4 regions of the Paenarthrobacter sp. NPDC018779 genome follow, and region 1 is predicted to be linked to each of the others. Evidence: predicted binding sites of a transcription regulator. Region 1 holds the regulator's gene; each other region holds the start of a gene.

Region 1 (5,075 bases):
TGCGCAGGATCCTGCCGGACTGACCGGCCCGGGCGCTATTTGATCCAGCGCAGGTTGAAGCGGTAGCGGTGGGGTTGGCCGTGGTTGACGCGGATGCCTGCGGAAACGGAGAAACACGTCAGGGCCACCCAGATGGCTGTTGCGATGACCGCGAAGATGTTGCCCACAACCGGCAGCAGGACCAGGATGTTCGCCAGGACAGCGGCAATGGTGGGTGGAAGCGTGAAGTTCAGGGCTTCCTTGGACTCCTGCGCCGTGAACGGGCCGCGCTCCCGGAAGATCAAATAGATCAGCAAGGACGGAAGGCAGCCGAGGATTCCGCCGAAGTGCGCCAAGGTGGCCCACTGCCGGTCTTCGCTTGCCGTGAGGGGCAGTGCATTCGCAGGTGCACCATGGTACTGGGGCTGGCCTGCGGCCCTGCCCTGTTCTTCTGGAGCGTTCTCTGCCACGGTGTCTTCCCTTTGCTGTAAAAATGCGGTGTTGCTGTCCCAGAATACTGGGTCCGGACTCCCTGCAGGGACCATCCGCCCCTGAAACGGGCAGGTGTCCCGGCTCAGGGGGCGGTCAGGAAGTCGATGACTTCCTCCACGCGCCCAAGGAGGGAGGCTTCCAGGTCCGCGTAGGTCCGTACTGCCCCCAGCAACCGCTGCCAGCCGAGCCCGATGTCCTCCGCCGTTTCGTGCGGCCAGCCGAAGGCCCGCAGGATTCCCGTCTTCCAGTCCGTGCCGCGCGGCACGTCAGGCCACTGTTCGATGCCCAGTACCTTGGGGCGGATCGCCTGCCACACATCGACGTAGGGGTGTCCCACGATCAACACGTTTCCCGCGGCTCCCGGTACCTGCATGGCCTCGGCCGCAATGCGGGACTCCTTCGAACCGGCCACCAAGTGGTCCACCAGGATACCGAGCTTGCGCTGCGGACCGGGTCCGAAGGCGGCGATGGCGGACCGGAGGTCGTCCACGCCATGGAGCGGCTCCACGACGATGCCTTCCACCCGAAGGTCGTCACCCCAAACCTTTTCCACGAGTTCGGCGTCGTGCTTGCCTTCCACCCAGATCCGGCTGGCCTTTGCCACTTGTGCGCGTTGGCCTTGGACTTTGACAGAGCCCGACGCCGTCCTGCCGGGCTGTACAGCGCCGGCCGGCTGCCGGGCGGCCGGAGGGAGCAGGCGGATCGCCTGGCCGTCCAGGAGGAAACCGAACCCCAGCTGGAAGGACCGGGTCTTGCCCCGGCGGTCCTCCAGCGACACGATGTGCATTCCGCCCGACTTCTCGACCCGGACGACCTCACCCACCCAACCGGATTGGACGTCTTCCAGGACCATCCCGCGCTGGACAGGCACTTCGGGAAGCTTCTGTTTGACGGGTGCGGAAAGGTCCTGCGGACCCCAAGTGTCGAAAGCCAAGGACTTCATACCTCTTCGCGCTGGGTTTGATGGGCCGGTAATGGGTGGAGACGGCTCCACGGAGGTCATCCGCGGGCGTTTTCAATGCTAGCAACGGGGTGGCCCATACTAGACTTGTTAGCACTTAGGCATGTTGAGTGCTAAAAGCAATGGTGAATCCGGGTCCATCCCACGCTGGGCAGCCCGGATTCGGAGCGTCGACAGGAGGTGTTGCACATGAGTGAGCCACGCAAGCTGGAAGTGTTGCGTGCCATCGTCGAGGATTACGTGCACTCACGGGAACCTGTCGGCTCCAAGGCGCTGGTGGAGAGGCACCACCTCGGCGTATCAAGTGCCACCATCAGGAATGACATGGCCGTCCTTGAAGAGGAAGGCCTCATCGCCGCCCCGCACACCAGCGCGGGCCGTATTCCCACGGACAAGGGCTACAGGTTGTTCGTGGACCGGATCTCCCAGGTGAAGCCGCTTTCGGCCGCCGAGCGCCGGGCCATCCATTCCTTGCTTGAAGGCCCCGACGATCTTGACGACATCCTGGAGCGGACAGTACGGCTCCTGTCGCAGTTGACCAACCAGGTGGCAGTGGTGCAGTACCCGCACTCCAAGCGGGCCTTGGTCCGGCATGTGGAGTTCGTGCTGCTGGCACCCAAGCAGGTGCTGGTGGTCCTGATCGCGGACACCGGCAGCGTGGGACAGAAAGTCATCGACGCCGGAACCGAGGTCACCAACGAGTCGTTGCTGGCCCTGCGGGCAAGGTTCCTGGGCAGCATTGCCGGCACCCCGCTGGAGCTGTTGCCGCAGGTGCTGCCCTCCGTTGTGGCCCTGTGCCGGCCGGAGCTTCGCGGGGTGGCGCAGGTCCTCGCCGCCGGACTCCAGTCCCTCAGCGATACCAGCCGCGAAGAGCGCATCCTGATGGCGGGCACGGCCAACCTGGCCCGCTCCAACGTGGACTTCCCCTTGAGCATCGGCCCGGTACTCGAGGCCCTTGAGGAACAAGTCGTGATGCTTCGGTTGTTGTCGGACATGGGCGATGATCCGCGAGGGGTCACCGTGAGCATTGGCCGGGAGAACCCGTACGACGGGCTGTCCGAGGCTTCAGTGGTCGCGACGGGTTACGGCTCCGGTGCCAAGGTAGGCATCCTGGGGCCCACCCGGATGGACTATCCCACCACCATGGCCGCTGTGCGCGCCGTGGCCCGTTACCTTTCCCGTATTCTCGGCGGCTGACACCAGCCACCGACGCAAGAACCGCAGGACAACAAGGAAGAGATACTGACTTTGAGCAGCCACTATGACGTTTTGGGAGTCTCCCCGGAAGCCACCGGAGAAGAGATCAAAAAGGCGTACCGCAAGTTGGCGCGAAAACTGCACCCGGACGTGAACCCGGGCGAGGATGTCGCTGAGCAGTTCAAGGCCGTGACGCACGCTTACGAAGTGTTGTCCGACCCGCAGAAACGCCGCGTGTACGACGCCACCGGCAATGAGAACGGAACCGACAACGGTTTCGGTGGCGGCTACTCCGGGCAGGGCTTTGCCTTCCAGGACATCTTCGATACGTTCTTTGGCGGTGGCGGCGGGGGACACGCAGGTCCTGCCTCCCGTGTCCGGCGCGGCCAGGATGCCCTCATCAGCGTCCGCATCGACCTCAAGGACGCAGTCTTCGGCGTCAACAAGAAGCTCGAAGTCGACACGGCGGTTGTCTGCCCCACCTGTGATGGCAGCTGCTGCCGTCCCGGAACACACCCTGAACGCTGCGACATCTGTGGTGGCAGCGGCCAGGTCCAGCGGGCAGTGCGCTCCATCCTCGGCCAGGTCATGACCACGGCTCCGTGTGGGTCCTGCGAAGGCTTCGGCACCATCATCAAGGACCCCTGCAACGAATGCAGCGGCCAGGGCCGCATCCGCAGCCGCCGCTCGCTGACCATCAAGGTGCCCGCGGGCGTGGCAACGGGAACGCGTATCCAGCTGTCCGGCCAGGGTGAGGCGGGCCCTGCCGGAGGCCCTGCAGGCGACCTTTACGTCGAGATCCGCGTCAACAGCGATTCCACGTACATCCGCGAAGGCGACGACCTCCACGCAACGCTGAGCGTGCCGATGACTGCAGCCGCCCTGGGAACGGAACTGACCCTGGAGACCTTCGATGGCCCCCAGGAAATCGACGTTAAAGCGGGCACACAGTCGGGTGAAATCATTACCCTCCGCGGTTTGGGCGTCACCCATCTTCGTGGCTACGGCCGCGGAGACCTCAAGGTGCACTTGCACGTTGAGACGCCGGTCAAGCTGGATGCCGCGCAGGAAGACCTGCTGAGGCAGCTTGCGAAGTTGCGCGGAGAGCAGTTCACGGAAGGCAAGCTCGTAGCCAGTGGCGGCATGTTCGCCAAGCTCCGGGACAAGCTCGGTAACCTGTAGCGGTGAGCAACCCCGTCTTCTTCACCCCGGCCGGAAGCCTGGACGGCCTGGGGCCGGGTTCCGTGTTCATCCTCGAGGGTCCGGAAGCCCGCCACGCCGTGACAGTGAAGCGGTTGGCCGTCGGCGAATCCGTGGACCTCGCGGACGGGTCCGGCGCCCGGCTCACCGGCAAGGTGTCCGACGCCGGCCAAGGCTCGCTGTCGGTGACGGCAACGGACGTGGTCTTCGAGGACCAACCATCGGTGCGGCTGGTGCTGGTCCAGGCACTGGCCAAGGGTGACCGGGACGAGCTCGCCATCGAGACCGCCACGGAACTCGGCATCGACGCTGTCATACCCTGGCAGGCGGAACGTTCCATCGTGCGGTGGAAGGGCGACCGTGCAGCCAAGGCCCATGCAAAGTGGCAGTCAGTGGTCACCGCCGCTGCCAAGCAGGCCCGGCGCGCCTGGATTCCCGAGGTCAGGTCCATCGTGGACTCCGCATCGCTGGCCAAGGCAGTGGCTGGGGCAGACGTGGCCGTCATCCTGCATGAGGATGCAAAGAACGGGCTACGGTCCGTGTTGGAAGGTGCGGCCCAACTGGCCGGTGCCGGCCCCGACGCGCCCCGTGAAGTCCTGCTGATCGTTGGACCGGAGGGTGGCATCTCGCCGCGCGAAGTGACGCGCCTTAGCGATGCGGGTGCGGTGACGGCTCTGTTGGGCCACCATGTCCTGAGGTCATCGACGGCCGGGCCTGCCGCCGTCGTGCTGGCGAGCGATGTCCTGGGGCGCTGGCAGGAGGCCTGACACCGGAGTCGTCAGTTGACGTTGAAGAGCCTGGTGTCCAGCGTCGATTCATCGGCCTGCCCGGAACTGTCTACCTGGGTCACGCGGAGTTCATAGCGGCCGGGCTTCAGCGTAGCGCTGAAGGTGAAGACGCCGAATTGTCCCGGTTCGCCGGTGGATTTCACCTGGCCGGTGAGCAGGCTGGTCCTGTTGCCGCCGTTGTCCTGCAGGATTTGCCAGTTCACCGGCTTGGAGCTGTCCGTGCTGCGCCCGTTGAACTTGACGGCGCCAGCCGGCAACGTGGTGTCCTCCTGGGGATCGATGATCCACAGGGGAGCCACCATTGAGGCATCCCTGGCCATGGGTTGGCCGAGTTTCACTTGGCCGAAGGCCATGAAGTCGGTGTGTCCATCCACCAGGATGACCACCTGGATCTGTTGCCCGGAATTGATCAGCCCGGATGACGAGGCAGCGGCAGTGGCTGTGTAGACCAACTGTTG
Region 2 (5,075 bases), on a different contig from region 1:
TTGCTCACCGACCTTGCCGCGCGTGAAGTCCCCGCCGCGTCCGTCGCGGCCGAGCTTGACCTCGCCTGGTGGCAGTCTGCGTTGGAAGCCATGATCAGCGGCGACGATTACCTTGCCATGTCCGACGGCGATTCGCTGCGCCAGCTGGAGGCCGAATTCCGGCTTGCCGACCAAGCGCACATCGCCAGTGGCGCCGCGCGGCTTCGGTGGCAGTTGGCCAGCCGGTGGCGCCAGGGAATCGTGGAACACCCGCGCCAGGCGGAACTGCTCCGCGCCTTACTCAAGGATGGCCGGGTCACACTCCCGGCACTGAGCGCCCAGGCACCCGACCTGGTGCCGCTGCTGGTCCCCGTGTGGTCGGTCAGCCCCTACCTGCTGACGGGTGTGCTTCCCGCTGAGCAGAAGTTCGATGCCGTGGTGATCATCGATGCCGAGTCGACGTCGCTCCAAGCGGTGCTCCCGGCCATCGCCCGTGCCCGCCAGGTCATTGCCTTCGGTGACGCGAAGATCGCCAACGCCCGCACTTTCAGCGTGGCCGTGGAGCCTCCGGTGGCCGGAGTGGCCAGCCACGAACCCGTGGACAGTGCATTCACTGCCTTGGCGCGTGTCCTGCCCACCTGGCAATTGAACTGGGTGTACCGGGCCGTGGACGAGGACCTGGTCCTCCAGCTCAGCAAGAACTATTACGACGGCGGGTTGCGGCGACTCCCGGACGGTAGCTCCGTGACGGGCCTGGACCGTTCCATCCTGGTGGAATACATCCCGGACGGTACCGGACTTCCCGGGGCGGACCATGAGGGTGTCGAATCCGTGACGGCGGAGGTCAACCGCGTGGTGGACCTTGTATTCGAGCACGCCCGGCTGCGTCCCCGCACGTCCTTGGCCGTGGTTACAGCTAGCCTGCGGCATGCGGCCCGCATCGGTGAAGCGATCAGGCTCCAGTTGCCCAACCACCCGTTGCTCTCTGCTTTCTTTGGCGCGGGGCCGGAGTCCTTCCGTGTGGTGGATCTGGAGCGTGCCCAGGGACTGGTGCGGGACCATGTGATCTTCTCCTTGGGATATGGCCGCACGCCGCACGGACGCGCCCTGCATTCCTTCGGGCCCTTGTCCGTGGATGGCGGACGCAACCGCTTTGCCCTGGCCATGACCCGAGCCCGCCGTTCCCTGCACGTGCTGAGCTGCTTCCGTCCTGAAGACCTGGACCTGGACCGCTTGTCGCACGGGGCCGTGGACTTCTATGAGTTGCTGGACCGGGAGCTGTCCGGGAACAGCAACCTGGGCACGCCGGCATCCCGCGCCGTGGCCAGCGAACAGGCCCTCGGCGAGGATCCGCTGGTGGCCGATCTTGGCGACCGTCTGCGGGCACGCGGAGCGCGGGTGTGGCACCTCTATGACGGTGTGCTGGACATTGCTGCCGCGGCCGATCCGGTCCACACGATTGGCCGGGAAGGTGCCGAAGTCCCAACCCCCGTGGCCATTGAATCCGACGGCACCGAGCGTTACCGGCGGATGAGCGTCCGGGAACGCAGCAGGTTGCGCCCCCAACTGCTGGAGCGGATGGGCTGGCGGTACATGTCCCTGTGGACCATCGAGGTGTTCACTGATCCCTCTTCCTGCGCTGACCGTATTGGTTCTTACTTGGGCCTTGAGAACCACGTGCCGCAAGCTACCTCCGTCCCGCACCATGGTTTCCTGGACATGGACGTAGAACAATTGGAAGTGGGCAGCGTCCAAGCCTTCGTGTCGCGCCCGTCCGCGGTTGACTCCCGGGACCGCGCGGACAACCCGGAACGTGAAGTTGTGAAAGAAGAGTCAGTGAGCACTGAGGAACCTGCCGTGGAGCCTGCACAGAAGGACGTGCAGCCCGAGGTACCGGGCCAGGAAGCACTGGCGAACGGTTCCGACGGTTCCGGGCAACCGGCCTCCGTCGATCAGGAGTCGGGTGAGGCCAACGAGACCCGTGAGGCCAACGCGACCCGTGAGGCGAACGAATCCCATGAGGGCGCTGAGTCCGAACAGAGCGCGGGGTCCGAAAAGAGCGCAGGGTCCGAAAAGAACGCGGATCCCGAAGACTCGAAGTCCGCGGCTGTGAAGCCTGCCTCCACCGGGATCCTGCCCAACAAAGCCTCGGAGGACGACCCCCGCCGGTGGGGCGACGAGTCCGGCTACGACCACGATCAGTGGCTAAAGGAGCAGCGGCCGCCTCACTGGGGCTGATCCCGGACGCTGATCAAGAGGTATTGATGAGCACGAAGAAGAGCTTGCCTTGCGTGGATGCGCCGGCAAGCTTTTCTGCTTGTTGGGCGTCTGCGGCCACCACAACCAGGCCGTCCGTATCGCTCGTTCCCAGCCAAGGCCCGGCCTTCCCGCCTTGGCCCGACGTCCAAAGCACAGGGACAGGTCCAGCAAGAGTTTGGTTCTGGCGGGATCCGTCATAGGAGTCTGCAGGGGTCAGCACCACGTTGACGAGTTGTCCGGGGGAGAGCAACTGAATGGACGAGGGATCGGCCATGCGCAGGGGAACTGCTGCGGATCCCGCGGGCGCCCCTGTGAGAAGGCCCGGTCCCAGGAGATTCGCCTCGGTAGGAATTTGTCCCTTGGCCAGGGGCGAGGCCAGTTGGCGTCCGGCCAACGATGCGGGGTCGCCAATGGCCCCCGAAATTGCCATGTCCTGCGGGACGCCCATGCCGATGAAGTCTCCTTGGCTGAGACTTGTTCCTGCGGGCAGGTCCCGGGCGGCAACCACAATGCTGATGCGGTGCTCAGGAGCGGGGGTGAGTTGCTGGACGGTGATACCTGCCGCCATGCATAGCAGAAGGACTACAAGCAGCCGGCGGTGTCGGTTAAGGCGGGAGAGGAACAGCAGGCGTGGGCGGCTGCTGGACGCGGGCGCTGACGGACGCCCGGCCGGGTAGCGTGTATGGACTCCGCCACGTGCATGGCGCGTTCGGGCAAAGCGAGGAGAGGACGGTGAGTGTGGCATGACGCCACGCTAACCACCGTCGCCGGCCGCCAGACAGCGGCCCGCAGCCTTATGTGGATAAGTGAGGCTAGCTCGCGGCAGCGGCGGGCGCCGGCGTGGCAGCCGCCGCGGGTGCCGGTGCAGCCGAAGGTGCAGCAGAAACGGTGCTGCTGCCCTTGGAATCGCGGGAATCCGTGCGGTAGAAGCCGGAGCCCTTGAAGACAACACCGACGCTGTTGAACTTCTTGCGCAGGGCGCCCTGGCATTCCGGGCACTCCGTCAGGGAACTGTCCGAAAACGACTGGATGATGTCAAAGGCATGGTCACAGTCTTTGCAGGCGTATGCGTATGTGGGCACTGAATTCCTCCTCAGGACAAACGTCAGGTCCTGTGCAGCCTCAAGCGGAGGAGTCTCCGCCTTAGCAGTCGCAGGGCCTGAGTGCCAATTCTATCATCCGGCTGTTCGACCGCCACCCTGGAGTTTGCCGGCCGTACGCCACCATAACTACCTGCCGAGCCGCACAATTCCCGACGGCGTGAGGACCTCCGTGACGGGCTGGTCAAAAGGCTCGGCCGGGATGGCACCGGAAGGCAACACATCGTCGTCGTACGTCACCGCGATGGTGCGGGGCTGCCGGCCCGAGGCGGCGAGGCCTTGGAGGAAGCGGTCGTAGTAGCCACCGCCCTGGCCGATCCGGTTGCCGTCTCCGTCCACGGCCGTGGCAGGCATGAAGATGCCGTCGGCGTGCGAGGCGGCATCCGCGCCGTGCCGCTCGCCCTCCGGTTCGTCAATCGGTGCGTATTCCGAACGGAGGAAGACTGTCTCCGGGGTCCAGAACACCCAGCTCAGTTGCCGGTCAGGCTCGCACACCGGAAGCAGGATCCGGTGCCCGTCCTGGTGCAGGGCCTCGATCAAGGGGAGGGTGGGGGGCTCGAAGGCCACACCCAGGTACACGGTGAAGGTGCCGGGCACGCCGTCTGAAACCTCTTTGGCCCACGCCGTTCCGTGCGCCGCGAGGGCGTCACCAGCGATTGCGATCTGCTCAGGAGTCAGCGTGCGACGGTGCAGCCTGCGGGCGGCGCGTATTTCTTCCTTCGAGGCCATGATTGTCCGTTCCGTCGGTGCATTGCCGGGTGGGGCGCCAGTGCCCCAACCAGCCAATTCACCGACAATTTGTGTGTCCCGGCACGGCGGGGGTTTACCTTTTGATGTGTTCCGTCCGTTACATTAGTCCGGTGACTCACCATAACAATGCTGTCCGTAAGGCCGTCATCCCCGCAGCGGGTCTTGGTACCAGGTTCCTCCCCGCCACGAAGGCGATGCCGAAGGAAATGCTGCCCGTGGTTGACAAGCCAGCCATCCAGTATGTGGTCGAAGAAGCCGTGAAAGTTGGACTGCATGACGTCCTGATGATCACCGGCCGCAGCAAGCGTGCGTTGGAGGACCACTTTGACCGTGTTCCTGCGCTTGAGGCCACTCTGGCGGAGAAGGGTGACACGTCCAAGCTCGAAGCCATCCAGTCCGCCACCAACCTCGGTGACATCCACTATGTCCGCCAAGGCGACCCGAACGGCCTGGGCCACGCTGTCCTCCGCGCAAAGCAGCACGTTGGGCACGAACCTTTCGCCGTCCTGCTCGGCGATGACCTGATCGATCCCAAGGACGATCTCCTCAGCGAAATGATCGCCGTGCAGCAGAAGACCGGCGGATCCGTGGTGGCCCTCATCGAAGTGGAACCGTCCAAGATCAGCGCCTATGGTTGCGCGGATGTCGAGGAGAACGGCGAGGAGGGGTACGTCCGCATCAAGCAGCTGGTGGAGAAGCCTTCCGCCGATGAAGCCCCGTCCAACCTTGCCGTGATCGGCCGCTACGTGCTGCACCCGGCCGTCTTCGATGTCCTTGAAAAGACAGCTCCGGGCCGCGGCGGAGAAATCCAGCTGACCGACGCTCTCGAGGTCCTGGCCCGTGGCGAGGGCGAAGGCTACGGCGTCTACGGCGTGGTCTTCCGTGGCCGCCGCTACGACACCGGTGACAAGCTGAGCTACTTGAAGGCCTGCATCGAGTTGGCCTGCGAACGCGAAGACCTGGGCCCCGAGCTCCGCGAGTGGCTGC
Region 3 (5,075 bases), on a different contig from region 1:
ACGAACAAGGTCTACTTCACGACGCTCGGCCGCTACGGCGCCAGCGTGCGAGTGGTTGATGGGATCACGGATGAAGTCACCGGCACTGTTCCCTTTGACCAATTCGTGGGGAAAGTCGCCGTTGATCCGGCTACCAACAAGATCTACGTTGCCGCGGACAGCACGTCGATCGAGGGATATGTCAAGGTGCTCAACGGGCAGACGCTGACAGAGATCGCATCCTATGTGACACCCACGCGGATTACAGACCTTGCCGTGAACCCCGGCGCTGATAAGGCCTACGCCCTGATGGGTGGCAGGGGAGTGACCGTTGTGGATGGCGCTTCGGGCAAGGTCTCCGGACTGTTCACCGGACAGGAACCCGTTGATGCGGCCGTTAACTCCTCCACGGGGATGGTCTATGTGGCAAACAACGGGAGTGCTTCGGTGTCCGTCATCGCTGGCTCTGCCGCCGCTCCCGTCAAGAACGACTTCAACGGCGATTCCTTCTCAGATGTTCTGGCCCGCGACTCGTCCGGCGTTCTGTGGCTCTACCCCGGCAACGGTGTGGGTGGGTGGTTGCCGAGGGTCCAGGTGGGGGTCGGTTGGAATGTGATGACTGCGCTGGTCTCGCCAGGCGACTTCAACGGGGATTCGCATCCGGACGTCCTGGCCCGCGACTCCGCGGGCGCGTTGTGGTTGTACCCCGGAAACGGTTCCGGCGGCTGGCTCCCACGCTCGCAGGTAGGCGTGGGCTGGAACTCCATGACGGCGATCATCGGTAGCGGCCCCTTCTTCGGCGATGGAAATCCCGACGTCATGGCCCGCGACTCCAGCGGCACCTTGTGGCGATACCGCGGCGACGGCCAAGGGGGCTGGCTCTCGCGAGCATGGGCAGGTTCGGGCTGGAACGGCATGTCCGAAATCACCGGAGTGGCAGACTTCAACGGCGACGGTGTCTCCGACATAGCGGCCCGAGATTCCTCGGGCGCCCTCTGGCTCTACCCGCCGAACGGCATTGGGGGATGGCTGTCCCGTCAGAACATCGGGCAGGGCTGGAACAGCATGAACTCGCTGGTTGGCCCAGGCGATTTCGACGGTGATGGCCGTGCCGACATCCTGGCGCGGAATGCGGCGGGGGAGCTGTGGCTGTACTCGGGAGCCGGCGGCTCCGTGTGGCCGTCGGCCTCGCGCGTGGGCACGGGCTGGAATGGGATGACGGCGATTCTCTAAGACTCCCTTCGCGAGGGGTGAGGTCCCAGCCCTAACGAAGCAACTAAGGGCAGAGATCTCACCCCTCGCGCTTCAGACGTGACAGTCTCGGCCCTCTCGTTCCCCACCCAATGCCCGGTCAGGGTGGCTACGTCTGGAAGGCATAACTGCAATCTTCTAGTCGGAGTCCATCAGTTATTCTCTTTTGTTACATGCACTTCGATAGCTACGTTGCTTTTCATGGGGCTGCTGATAACTTTTGATCTGCGAGCAATTCGGAAGTGAAGCAACCTAGGCCCTTCCGAATCTCCGGTTTGCATCAAAAGGGGGTAATAAGCATTGAAAAAACTATTTGCAATAGCGGTGTTGGCTGGATTGGCGTTGACGGGCTGTAGTAAAAGCGCTTCAAATGCTGAACCAGTTGCCGCAGCTTCGGCAGCGGCAGAGCAAACCATCCTGTTGCCGGACGTTGTGGGACTGACGTTGGATAAAGCAAACGACCAACTGGAAGACATTGGGCTGAAAGTCAAGGCCAAGGACGTCAACGACGACAAAGCAATTATCGCCAAGAAGAACTGGGAAGTCGTCAGCCAGGATCCCGGAAAGGCGACTTCAGCTGCGAAGGGCTCAACGGTGCAGCTTGGCGTGCGGCACCTGACAGACGCAACGGCGTCGCCTTCACCCACGGCGACGACGGCTCCGGCACCGCTCGTGGCGCCGCCCGCCGTCGAGACTCCCGCAGCGGTTGCACCCGCAGCCCCTGCCCCGCCGGCCGCCGAGCCAGCACCTGCGCAAGTTCAACCGGCGCCTGCTCCGGCGGCCCCGTACTACAAGAACTGTGATGCCGTACGGGCGGCAGGTGCAGCACCCATTCACAGCAGCCAACCAGGCTATGGAAGACACCTGGATAGAGACGGCGACGGCTGGGGCTGCGATAAGTAGCCTGAACGAACGTCAGGAATGTGGCCGCCCAGTAAATTGGGCGGCCACTGCTGATCTCAGGACAGTTCAGCGCAGATATCCCTTTGCTTGCCCGAACTGCTCACAAACGTGAAGACGCCCGTTGCTGGGTCGACGTTAAAGACAACTGTGCCTATGAACTGAATCGTCGCGGGTCCAGGAGGTGTGGGAGGTACGTCGCTGGGGAACCAGATAATTCCGTAGTGGCCGCTCGTCCTGACTGTGTAGGTTCCATCGGGATTGAGTGTTGCGTTGGACACGGATCCGTCAGTGCGGATTGTTACCGACTTTCCTGCGACCGGCGCCGCTGGGTCCGTTCCGTAATTCGTGTACGTAAGCACCACGCCTTTGCCGGCCGTGAGAATGCGAACAATATCGCCATTCTTGTCCACAAATTCCTTGGTGTGGAGGATTCCTCCCTTGGACTCCAAACCAAGGTTGAAGTCAGGGCAGCCGATGCCTTTGCCAAGGATGAGCGGTTCGTCCGCTGCCGCGGGCGCAGCCGGTGCAATCAAAGCAGCGAGCAATACTGCCACAGGCGCAAGCCTGAGGGTGATCCTGTTTTTCATGGTGTTCTCGATTTTGAGCGATGCGGTGATGAATGTCGGCACCATCCCTGTTGCAGGGAAGGAGACCAAGTGCCGGTGCTCACGGGACGAGTCCCTGACGGCGGCCATTAACAGGGGAAGCCGCTCCGTAACGGACGCCGGAATGCGGCGTCGGGACAGAGATTACTCCCGACGGAATCGAAAAACCACGCCCTGCGGCTACTCAATCCCCACCCCGCGCCCGCTTCAAATCCTTCCTCAGCCCCCGGTTATCCGCCCGCAACTCCAGGTTGTCCTCGGTGAGCCCACGGTTGTCCTCCACGAGCCCGCGATTCGTAGCTTCCAACTCCAGCACAAGCTTCACTCCGGCCAGGTTGAGTCCCTCGTTCAGGAGCACTCCGATCCGTCGCAGTGTCACCAGGTTCCGTTCGCTGTAGCGCCGCGTGCCGCCGTCGGTCCTTTCGGGAGTGAGCAGCCCTTTGCGCTCATATAGGCGGATGTTCTGCTGACCCATGCCCACGAGTTCGGCCGCAACGGAGATGGCGTAGACCCCCAGGTCGTCCCGCGAAGCAGCTGCGCCGGAGCCGCCGCCCGGCGCCGAACCAGCCAAGCCGCCGTCGTGCGCTTCCGCCGGAAAACCTGCCACGAAACCACTCCCAAAAATCTCCAAAAAATCCACTTGCAGCCCTCGTAGCTGAGTGCTATAAAAAATCTATACCAGCCGATACAGATCAGGAAGGCTGGGACCACAACAGAATCAGCATCAAGATCCAAAGGAGTGAGAACCACATGCTGATGCGCACTGACCCGTTCCGCGAATTCGACAGGCTCGCCCAACAGGTTTTTGGCACAACAGCACGGCCTGCCGGGATGCCGATGGACGCCTGGCAGGACGGCGAGGAATTCATTGTTGCTCTCGACCTGCCCGGAGTAAGCCCCGAGTCGATTGAGCTGGACGTGGAACGCAACGTCCTCACGGTCAAGGCGGAGCGGAAGTCGACCGCCGGAGAAGATAAGGAACTGATCGCCGCCGAAAGGCCCCAAGGTGTCTTCAGCAGGCAGCTCATCCTCGGCGACACCCTGGACACGGACGGCGTCAACGCCAGCTACGACGCAGGCGTCCTGACCCTCCGCATCCCCGTCGCCGAAAAGGCCAAGCCGCGACGCATCGAGATCAGCTCCACCGGACAACGCCAGGAGATCAACGCCTGATAGTTCGCTTCGCTGAGGCCATGCAGCCAACGCCAAGCGTGCAAGCGGGAGAGCATCCGACCGGCCGCATCGGAGAAATGGGCGCAGGCTGCGCGCCACGCCATAGCGCTTGTTGCGCAGAGGAAGCGCGGCCCCCGACGTTGCCTCCCGAAAGGATGGCCCCCGGGTTCACGCCGGGGGCCATCTCCCAGCCAACCGCACGTCCACCGGGAACCGGCCTTGGGAAATGAACCTGATTACTACGCGATCCTCGGTGTAGCGCCAACCGCGTCGGCACGCGAAATCGCCCGCGCCTACCGCGCCTTGCTGCGGCAGCACCACCCGGACACACGCCAAAAGACGCACGACGGCGGTGCCTCCGAGGCGCTCGACCTTCAGCAGTTGCACGCCGTCATGCAGGCGTACGTCGTTTTGTCGGACCCAGGAAAGCGGGCGGCTTACGACGGGGGTCGCACGCGCGCTGTCGGCACTCCCGTCAGCGTTCGGGTCCATCGAACGACGGCGGTGCCCGTACCTGGGCGGCAGCAGCAACCCCTCAGCTTCGGACCTACCCGCTGGACACCACTCCGCCGTACACATCCAAGGAGACCCACATGAGCGCCTGGCGTTCCTACGACAGCCACCTGATGCCCGCGTTTTACGAGCGGTTTGAGGAACGCTGGGGCAAAGGGACCGCGCCGTTTCTGGACCCCGAAGTGCACGAACAACCCATGCCCCGCGCCCAGTGGATCAACGTGGACACGGGTGCCGCGGTGGCCGTTGTTCCCATCTGGACGGACGATCCGGAGCATCGTTCCTTCGGGGTCTTCTACCTCCCGCCAGCGGGGGACATCTGGATCCTCCGGCCGGGGCCAACCACGTTCATGGAGCCCGGCAGCGGTTCATCGCGCGATCAGGTCTCCCTGCGCAACGATGCGTTCAAGAAGGCCGTTAACCATGCCAAGGAGTTCATCTACGGGCCGCAGCCGTGAGGGGTGCCGCCGTCGAGCGACCGCCTCTGGGCCGATGGACGAAGCGAATCTTGGCGGATCGAAGGCAGTCAAGGCGAAGTGCGCTACGACCGGCGCACCAGGCGATAGAGGGACGCAGCGGCGACGCCGCCGGCAATGGGGGCAACGACGAAAACCCAAAGCTGACCGACTGCCCAGCCGTCCGCCCAGAGGG
Region 4 (5,075 bases), on a different contig from region 1:
GGATCGCGACGAGCGGCTTCTGCTTTCCCCCCGCGTCGGTGCGGTTCGCGACGGCGGTGACAGCCGCCGTCGTGATGGCCTCCCACCCCTTGCCGCGGTGCGAGCCGGCGTTCCCCGCCGCGACGCTGAGCACGCGGTTGAGCAGCAGGACACCTTGGTCCGACCACGCCGTGAGGTCGCCGTGGATGCGCGGCGGCAGACCCAGGTCATCGTGGAGTTCCCGGTAGATATTGGCCAGGCTTCGAGGAATGGGCCGGGTTTCGCGGGACACCGAGAAGGAAAGCCCGACGGCGTGTCCCGGCGTTGGGTACGGGTCCTGGCCGAGCAAGAGCACCTTGACGTCGGCAAGGGGCCTTTGGAAGGCCCGCAGGAGGTTGGAGGGTGCCGGAAGGACCTGTGTCCCCTGACCGGCCTGATTGGCCACGAAGGCCAACGCCTCGTAGAGCTCCCCCTCAACGGGAGCGAGGGCGCTTGCCCAGTCGGGAGCCATGAGCTCCTCGAGGGGCTTGTTGAGCAGCGCGCCGAAGTCCTGGTTGGTGGTGTTGTTGGGTTCAAGGTCAAAGAGTGCATCCTCGCCAGTCACCCGGCCATTGTCCCTTGCTGGGGGCACGCGTGCGAATGACAGGCTTGTTATTCGCCCGTAACATAGGGGTAGGACATTTTCCCCAACAAGCGTCGAAGGAGTGTGCCGTGGCCGAACCAGCACCGGAACCGATGGCGCCGCAGGCAACGGGTTTTGCCCTTGAAGACCTTGCGGCCGGCGTCCGCAGCGACTCGCCGTTGAGCGAGCGGGACCAGCAGATGCTGGCCTTGGAACGGCAGTGGTGGAAGTACGCGGGAGCCAAGGAACAGGCTATCCGGGAACTTTTCGATCTCTCCGCCACGCACTACTACCAGATCCTCAACGCCCTCATCGACACCGAGGACGCATTGGCCCACGATCCCATGTTGGTCAAGAGACTGCGTAGACTACGTACGTCCCGCCAACGCGCGCGGACAGCGCGGCGCTTGGGGTCGGACGCGTAAATCGCCAGGCTGATCTGTCAGCAGCAACCAGCAAGGACAACGCTTCACCATGACCAAATTTGCCAAGGATGAATTCGACCGGGTCCCGCAGAATGCGTCCCGGCAGGGCGTGCACCGCGACGCCACGGAGACAGCCCGCCCCACCTTGTGGCCTGTCCTGACCGTTGGGGTTGTCGCCTTGGTGCTCGGCCTGGTTGCTTTCCTGATCCTGCCGCGTCTTGGATTCGTGGCTCCTGTTGCCTCGTCCAGCACTTCCGCGCCGGCCTCCCAGCAGAGCGAAGCGGCGCCTTCGGCAACCCCGTCCGAGACGGGCAGCGCCCCTATCGCTTCGGGTGAACCCACGCCTTCCGAATCTGCGTCGGCAACCCCGTCCGCGGCCCCGGTGGACAAGACCACGGCGGTGGCCGTCTACAACGGCACCGCGACGGCGGGCCTCGCCAGCCGCGTGGCCGGACTCGTCCAGGGTGATGGCTGGACACTGGGCACGGTGGGGAACTGGGGCGGGCTGCCGCAGCAGACTTCGGTGGTGTTCTACAACGCCCCGGCCCAAAAGGCGAACGCCGAGGCAGTTGCAGCCCTCCTGCGCATCACCTCGGTAGTGGAGTCCCCGGAAGTCCAGCAGCCGCTTGTGGTTGTTGTGGGACCCGGCTACCAGTAAAACCGTGTGCCCCAACCATCCCGGTTAAGCCTCAATAACAAAAACGCTGCGCTGCCTTCGGGCGGCAGCACGGGCGCCGTGACTGTGGTTACAGTGGATTGATTCCGGTACGGAGATCCCGGCAACCGGTCTTGGCAACTGTGAAAGTGTGGGCATCATGGCTTTGGGAACCGTTAAATGGTTCAACGCCGAAAAAGGGTACGGCTTCATTACTGTGGACGATTCCGGCGATGACGTCTTTGTGCATTGGTCGGCCATCCAGATGGACGGTTTCCGCGCGCTCGAAGAGGGCCAGCGCGTTGAGTTCGAACTCGGCGAAGGCCTAAAGGGCCCGCAGGCGGAGAGCGTCCGCGTCGCCTGACCCGGAATCCAGTTCTCCGCTGTCGGCTGAAACTGCCCGGATGTATGGCGCAAGGTGGCGCCCCTGCTTGCACTCTCAACGGTCGAGTGCTAATTATTGATTTAGCACTCCCACGCATCGACTGCTAATTCCGGCCCGTTCGCGGCGCTTCGGGGATGGTATTCGGTGCCGGGAGGATCAAGAAACACCCTGGTGGGGTGAGGTCCGGAGCGCGCGGCATACAGAGGTCGCAGGCAAAGGATCGTCCGTCGCGGGCATCCCACCTGACAGGTACCTTCTTAACGACTGTCCCGAAAGGACTACCGCCGTTATGGCCAAGATCATTGCATTTGATGAAGAGGCACGCCGCGGCCTCGAGCGGGGCCTGAACACCCTTGCTGACGCCGTCAAGGTCACCCTCGGCCCGCGTGGACGCAACGTCGTCCTCGAAAAGAAGTGGGGCGCCCCCACGATCACCAACGATGGTGTTTCCATCGCCAAGGAGATCGAGCTGGACGATCCTTACGAGAAGATCGGCGCCGAGCTGGTCAAGGAAGTTGCCAAGAAGACGGACGACGTCGCCGGCGACGGTACCACCACCGCTACGGTCCTCGCCCAGGCACTGGTCAAGGAAGGCCTGCGCAACGTTGCCGCCGGCGCCGACCCGCTGTCGCTCAAGCGCGGCATCGAGAAGGCCGTTGACGCTGTCATCAGCGAACTGCTGGCCTCCGCCAAGGAAATCGAAACCAAGGAAGAGATCGCAGCTACGGCTTCCATCTCCGCCGGCGACCAGGAAATCGGCGCACTGATCGCTGAAGCCCTGGACAAGGTGGGCAAGGAAGGCGTCATCACGGTCGAGGAATCCAACACCTTCGGCCTGGAGCTCGAGCTCACCGAAGGCATGCGCTTCGACAAGGGCTACATCTCCGCTTACTTCGTCACCGACGCAGAGCGCCAGGAAACGGTCCTCGAAGACCCGTACATCCTGATCGTCAACTCCAAGATCTCCAACGTGAAGGAACTCGTTGCGGTCCTGGAGAAGGTCATGCAGTCCAACAAGCCGCTGCTGATCATCGCCGAAGACATCGAGGGCGAAGCCCTTGCCACGCTGATCGTCAACAAGATCCGTGGCACCTTCAAGTCCGTTGCCGTAAAGGCTCCGGGCTTCGGTGACCGCCGCAAGGCACAGCTCGCCGACATCGCCATCCTCACCGGCGGCCAGGTCATCTCCGAAGAGGTTGGCCTCAAGCTGGAGAACGCTGGACTGGAACTCCTCGGCACCGCCCGCAAGGTTGTTGTCACCAAGGACGAGACCACCATCGTTGAAGGTGCCGGCGACGCCGAGCAGATCGCAGGCCGTGTTGCCCAGATCCGCTCCGAGATCGAGAACTCCGACTCCGACTACGACCGCGAGAAGCTGCAGGAGCGCCTGGCCAAGCTGGCCGGCGGCGTTGCAGTCATCAAGGCCGGTGCCGCAACCGAAGTTGAGCTCAAGGAACGCAAGCACCGCATTGAGGACGCTGTCCGCAACGCAAAGGCTGCCGTTGAAGAAGGCATCGTCGCCGGTGGCGGCGTTGCCCTCATCCAGGCCGGTGCCAAGGCATTCGCCAACCTGAACCTCGAGAACGACGAGGCAACGGGCGCCAACATCGTCAAGGTTGCCATCGACGCTCCGCTGAAGCAGATTGCTTTCAACGCCGGCCTCGAGCCGGGCGTTGTTGCCGACAAGGTCCGCGGCCTGCCTTCCGGCCACGGCCTGAACGCTGCCACGGGTGTTTACGAAGACCTGCTGGCTGCCGGCGTCAACGACCCCGTCAAGGTCACCCGTTCGGCCCTCCAGAACGCTGCTTCCATCGCTGGTCTGTTCCTGACCACCGAGGCCGTAGTTGCCGACAAGCCTGAGAAGAACGCTCCGGCTCCGGGCGGCGACGAGATGGGCGGCATGGGCGGCTTCTAAGCCCCCTGTACTGCAGCATCACGCTCAGAACGTACGACGGCGGTCCTCACCTTTGGTGGGGGCCGCCGTCGGCGTTTCACCGCTGGGGGATGGGCCGCCGAACGCGTGGGAACACGCCCCGTTCGCAGGGAGGGTTACAGCGTTCCGGCACGCATCCCACGACCTCGCGGGGTCTCCGGAACCGCAGAAAGTGTCAGTGCAGTCTGGCAGGATTAAAGGCATGACGATTATTGCTGCCGCCGATGGCTCTGCCCTCGGCAATCCTGGGCCGGCCGGTTGGGCCTGGTATGTTGACGATTCCTGTTGGCGCGCAGGAGGTTGGCCGCACGGCACCAACAACATGGGCGAGCTCATGGCCGTCCTTGACCTGTTCCGTTCCACCGCGCACATCCCACACGAGGAACTGCGGATCCTTTGCGACAGCCAATACGTCATCAACTGCGTCACCAAGTGGATGCCCGGATGGAAGCGGAAGGGTTGGCGCAAGGCCGACGGCAAGCCCGTACTGAACGTGGATCTCCTAAAGGACATCGACCAGGCGATCGTTGGCCGCAAGTACACGTTTGAGTGGGTCAAGGGCCATGCAGGCCACGAACTCAACGAAGCTGCCGACGAACGCGCCCGTGCCGTAGCAACGGCCTATCAGCAGGGTGTGGCAGCCCCTGGTGGTCCCGGCTTCTCCGGCGCCGCTGGAAGTGCCGCAGAGCCTGTGGCAGCCCGTGCATCAGCTGGCCCAGCATCAGCCACGCCGACGTCCAGCTCCCTCCCGGCCTCACGGCTGGACCGGGCACCCCGATTGCATTCCGAGCCCACGCTCTTTGGAGAGTCGGGAATCTTCGGCCAAGCCGACCTCTTCAGCGAGCTGGAGGACGCCGCTGCAACCCCGGAACTGTCAGCCGAGGAAGTGGTGGTGGCCCTCGAACGCGAATTGCTCCGGCCGGACGTTCGTGCGGACATCGGGAGGATCGGCGTATTGCTGCACCCCGAGTTTGCCGAGATCGGCCAATCCGGAAGGTTCTGGACCCGGGACGCCATGATGGTTGCCCTGGAGGAGGACCCGGGGGAGCACGTGGAACTGGAACTCCTGAACGCAG

What was found. The regulator HrcA, encoded in region 1, represses chaperone genes, less so after heat shock. The targets are predictions, from matches to a motif close to TTNGCACTCGNNNNNNNCGAGTGCNAA.
Region 2: a site for HrcA is predicted at 3,382-3,408, ahead of ACH488_RS02370 (FmdB family zinc ribbon protein). Genes of this name have one in related genera too.
Region 3: a site for HrcA is predicted at 3,378-3,404, ahead of ACH488_RS14945 (Hsp20/alpha crystallin family protein). Genes of this name have one in related genera too.
Region 4: a site for HrcA is predicted at 2,147-2,173, ahead of groL (chaperonin GroEL). Genes of this name have one in related genera too.

The regions. Positions count from the first base shown of each region.
Region 1 covers NZ_JBIRZS010000001.1:195,664-200,738, forward strand. Annotated here, with positions in the region: gene hemW (radical SAM family heme chaperone HemW) at 1-23, shown strand, start outside; gene ACH488_RS00940 (DUF4870 domain-containing protein) at 36-449, opposite strand; gene ACH488_RS00945 (DUF3097 domain-containing protein) at 554-1,405, opposite strand; gene hrcA (heat-inducible transcriptional repressor HrcA) at 1,622-2,629, shown strand; gene dnaJ (molecular chaperone DnaJ) at 2,681-3,811, shown strand; gene ACH488_RS00960 (16S rRNA (uracil(1498)-N(3))-methyltransferase) at 3,814-4,596, shown strand; gene ACH488_RS00965 (GerMN domain-containing protein) at 4,608-5,075, opposite strand, start outside.
Region 2 covers NZ_JBIRZS010000002.1:44,366-49,440, forward strand. Annotated here, with positions in the region: gene ACH488_RS02360 (AAA family ATPase) at 1-2,217, shown strand, start outside; gene ACH488_RS02365 (RcpC/CpaB family pilus assembly protein) at 2,231-2,806, opposite strand; gene ACH488_RS02370 (FmdB family zinc ribbon protein) at 3,051-3,320, opposite strand; gene ACH488_RS02375 (5-formyltetrahydrofolate cyclo-ligase) at 3,468-4,067, opposite strand; gene galU (UTP--glucose-1-phosphate uridylyltransferase GalU) at 4,172-5,075, shown strand, end outside.
Region 3 covers NZ_JBIRZS010000014.1:77,742-82,816, forward strand. Annotated here, with positions in the region: gene ACH488_RS14925 (FG-GAP-like repeat-containing protein) at 1-1,212, shown strand, start outside; gene ACH488_RS14930 (excalibur calcium-binding domain-containing protein) at 1,663-2,133, shown strand; gene ACH488_RS14935 (hypothetical protein) at 2,190-2,789, opposite strand; gene ACH488_RS14940 (MerR family transcriptional regulator) at 2,923-3,345, opposite strand; gene ACH488_RS14945 (Hsp20/alpha crystallin family protein) at 3,489-3,911, shown strand; gene ACH488_RS14950 (J domain-containing protein) at 4,131-4,508, shown strand; gene ACH488_RS14955 (hypothetical protein) at 4,505-4,882, shown strand; gene aqpZ (aquaporin Z) at 4,966-5,075, opposite strand, start outside.
Region 4 covers NZ_JBIRZS010000004.1:182,845-187,919, reverse strand. Annotated here, with positions in the region: gene ACH488_RS07140 (uracil-DNA glycosylase) at 1-583, opposite strand, end outside; gene ACH488_RS07135 (DUF3263 domain-containing protein) at 691-1,026, shown strand; gene ACH488_RS07130 (LytR C-terminal domain-containing protein) at 1,076-1,684, shown strand; gene ACH488_RS07125 (cold-shock protein) at 1,842-2,045, shown strand; gene groL (chaperonin GroEL) at 2,356-3,981, shown strand; gene ACH488_RS07115 (RNase H family protein) at 4,202-5,075, shown strand, end outside.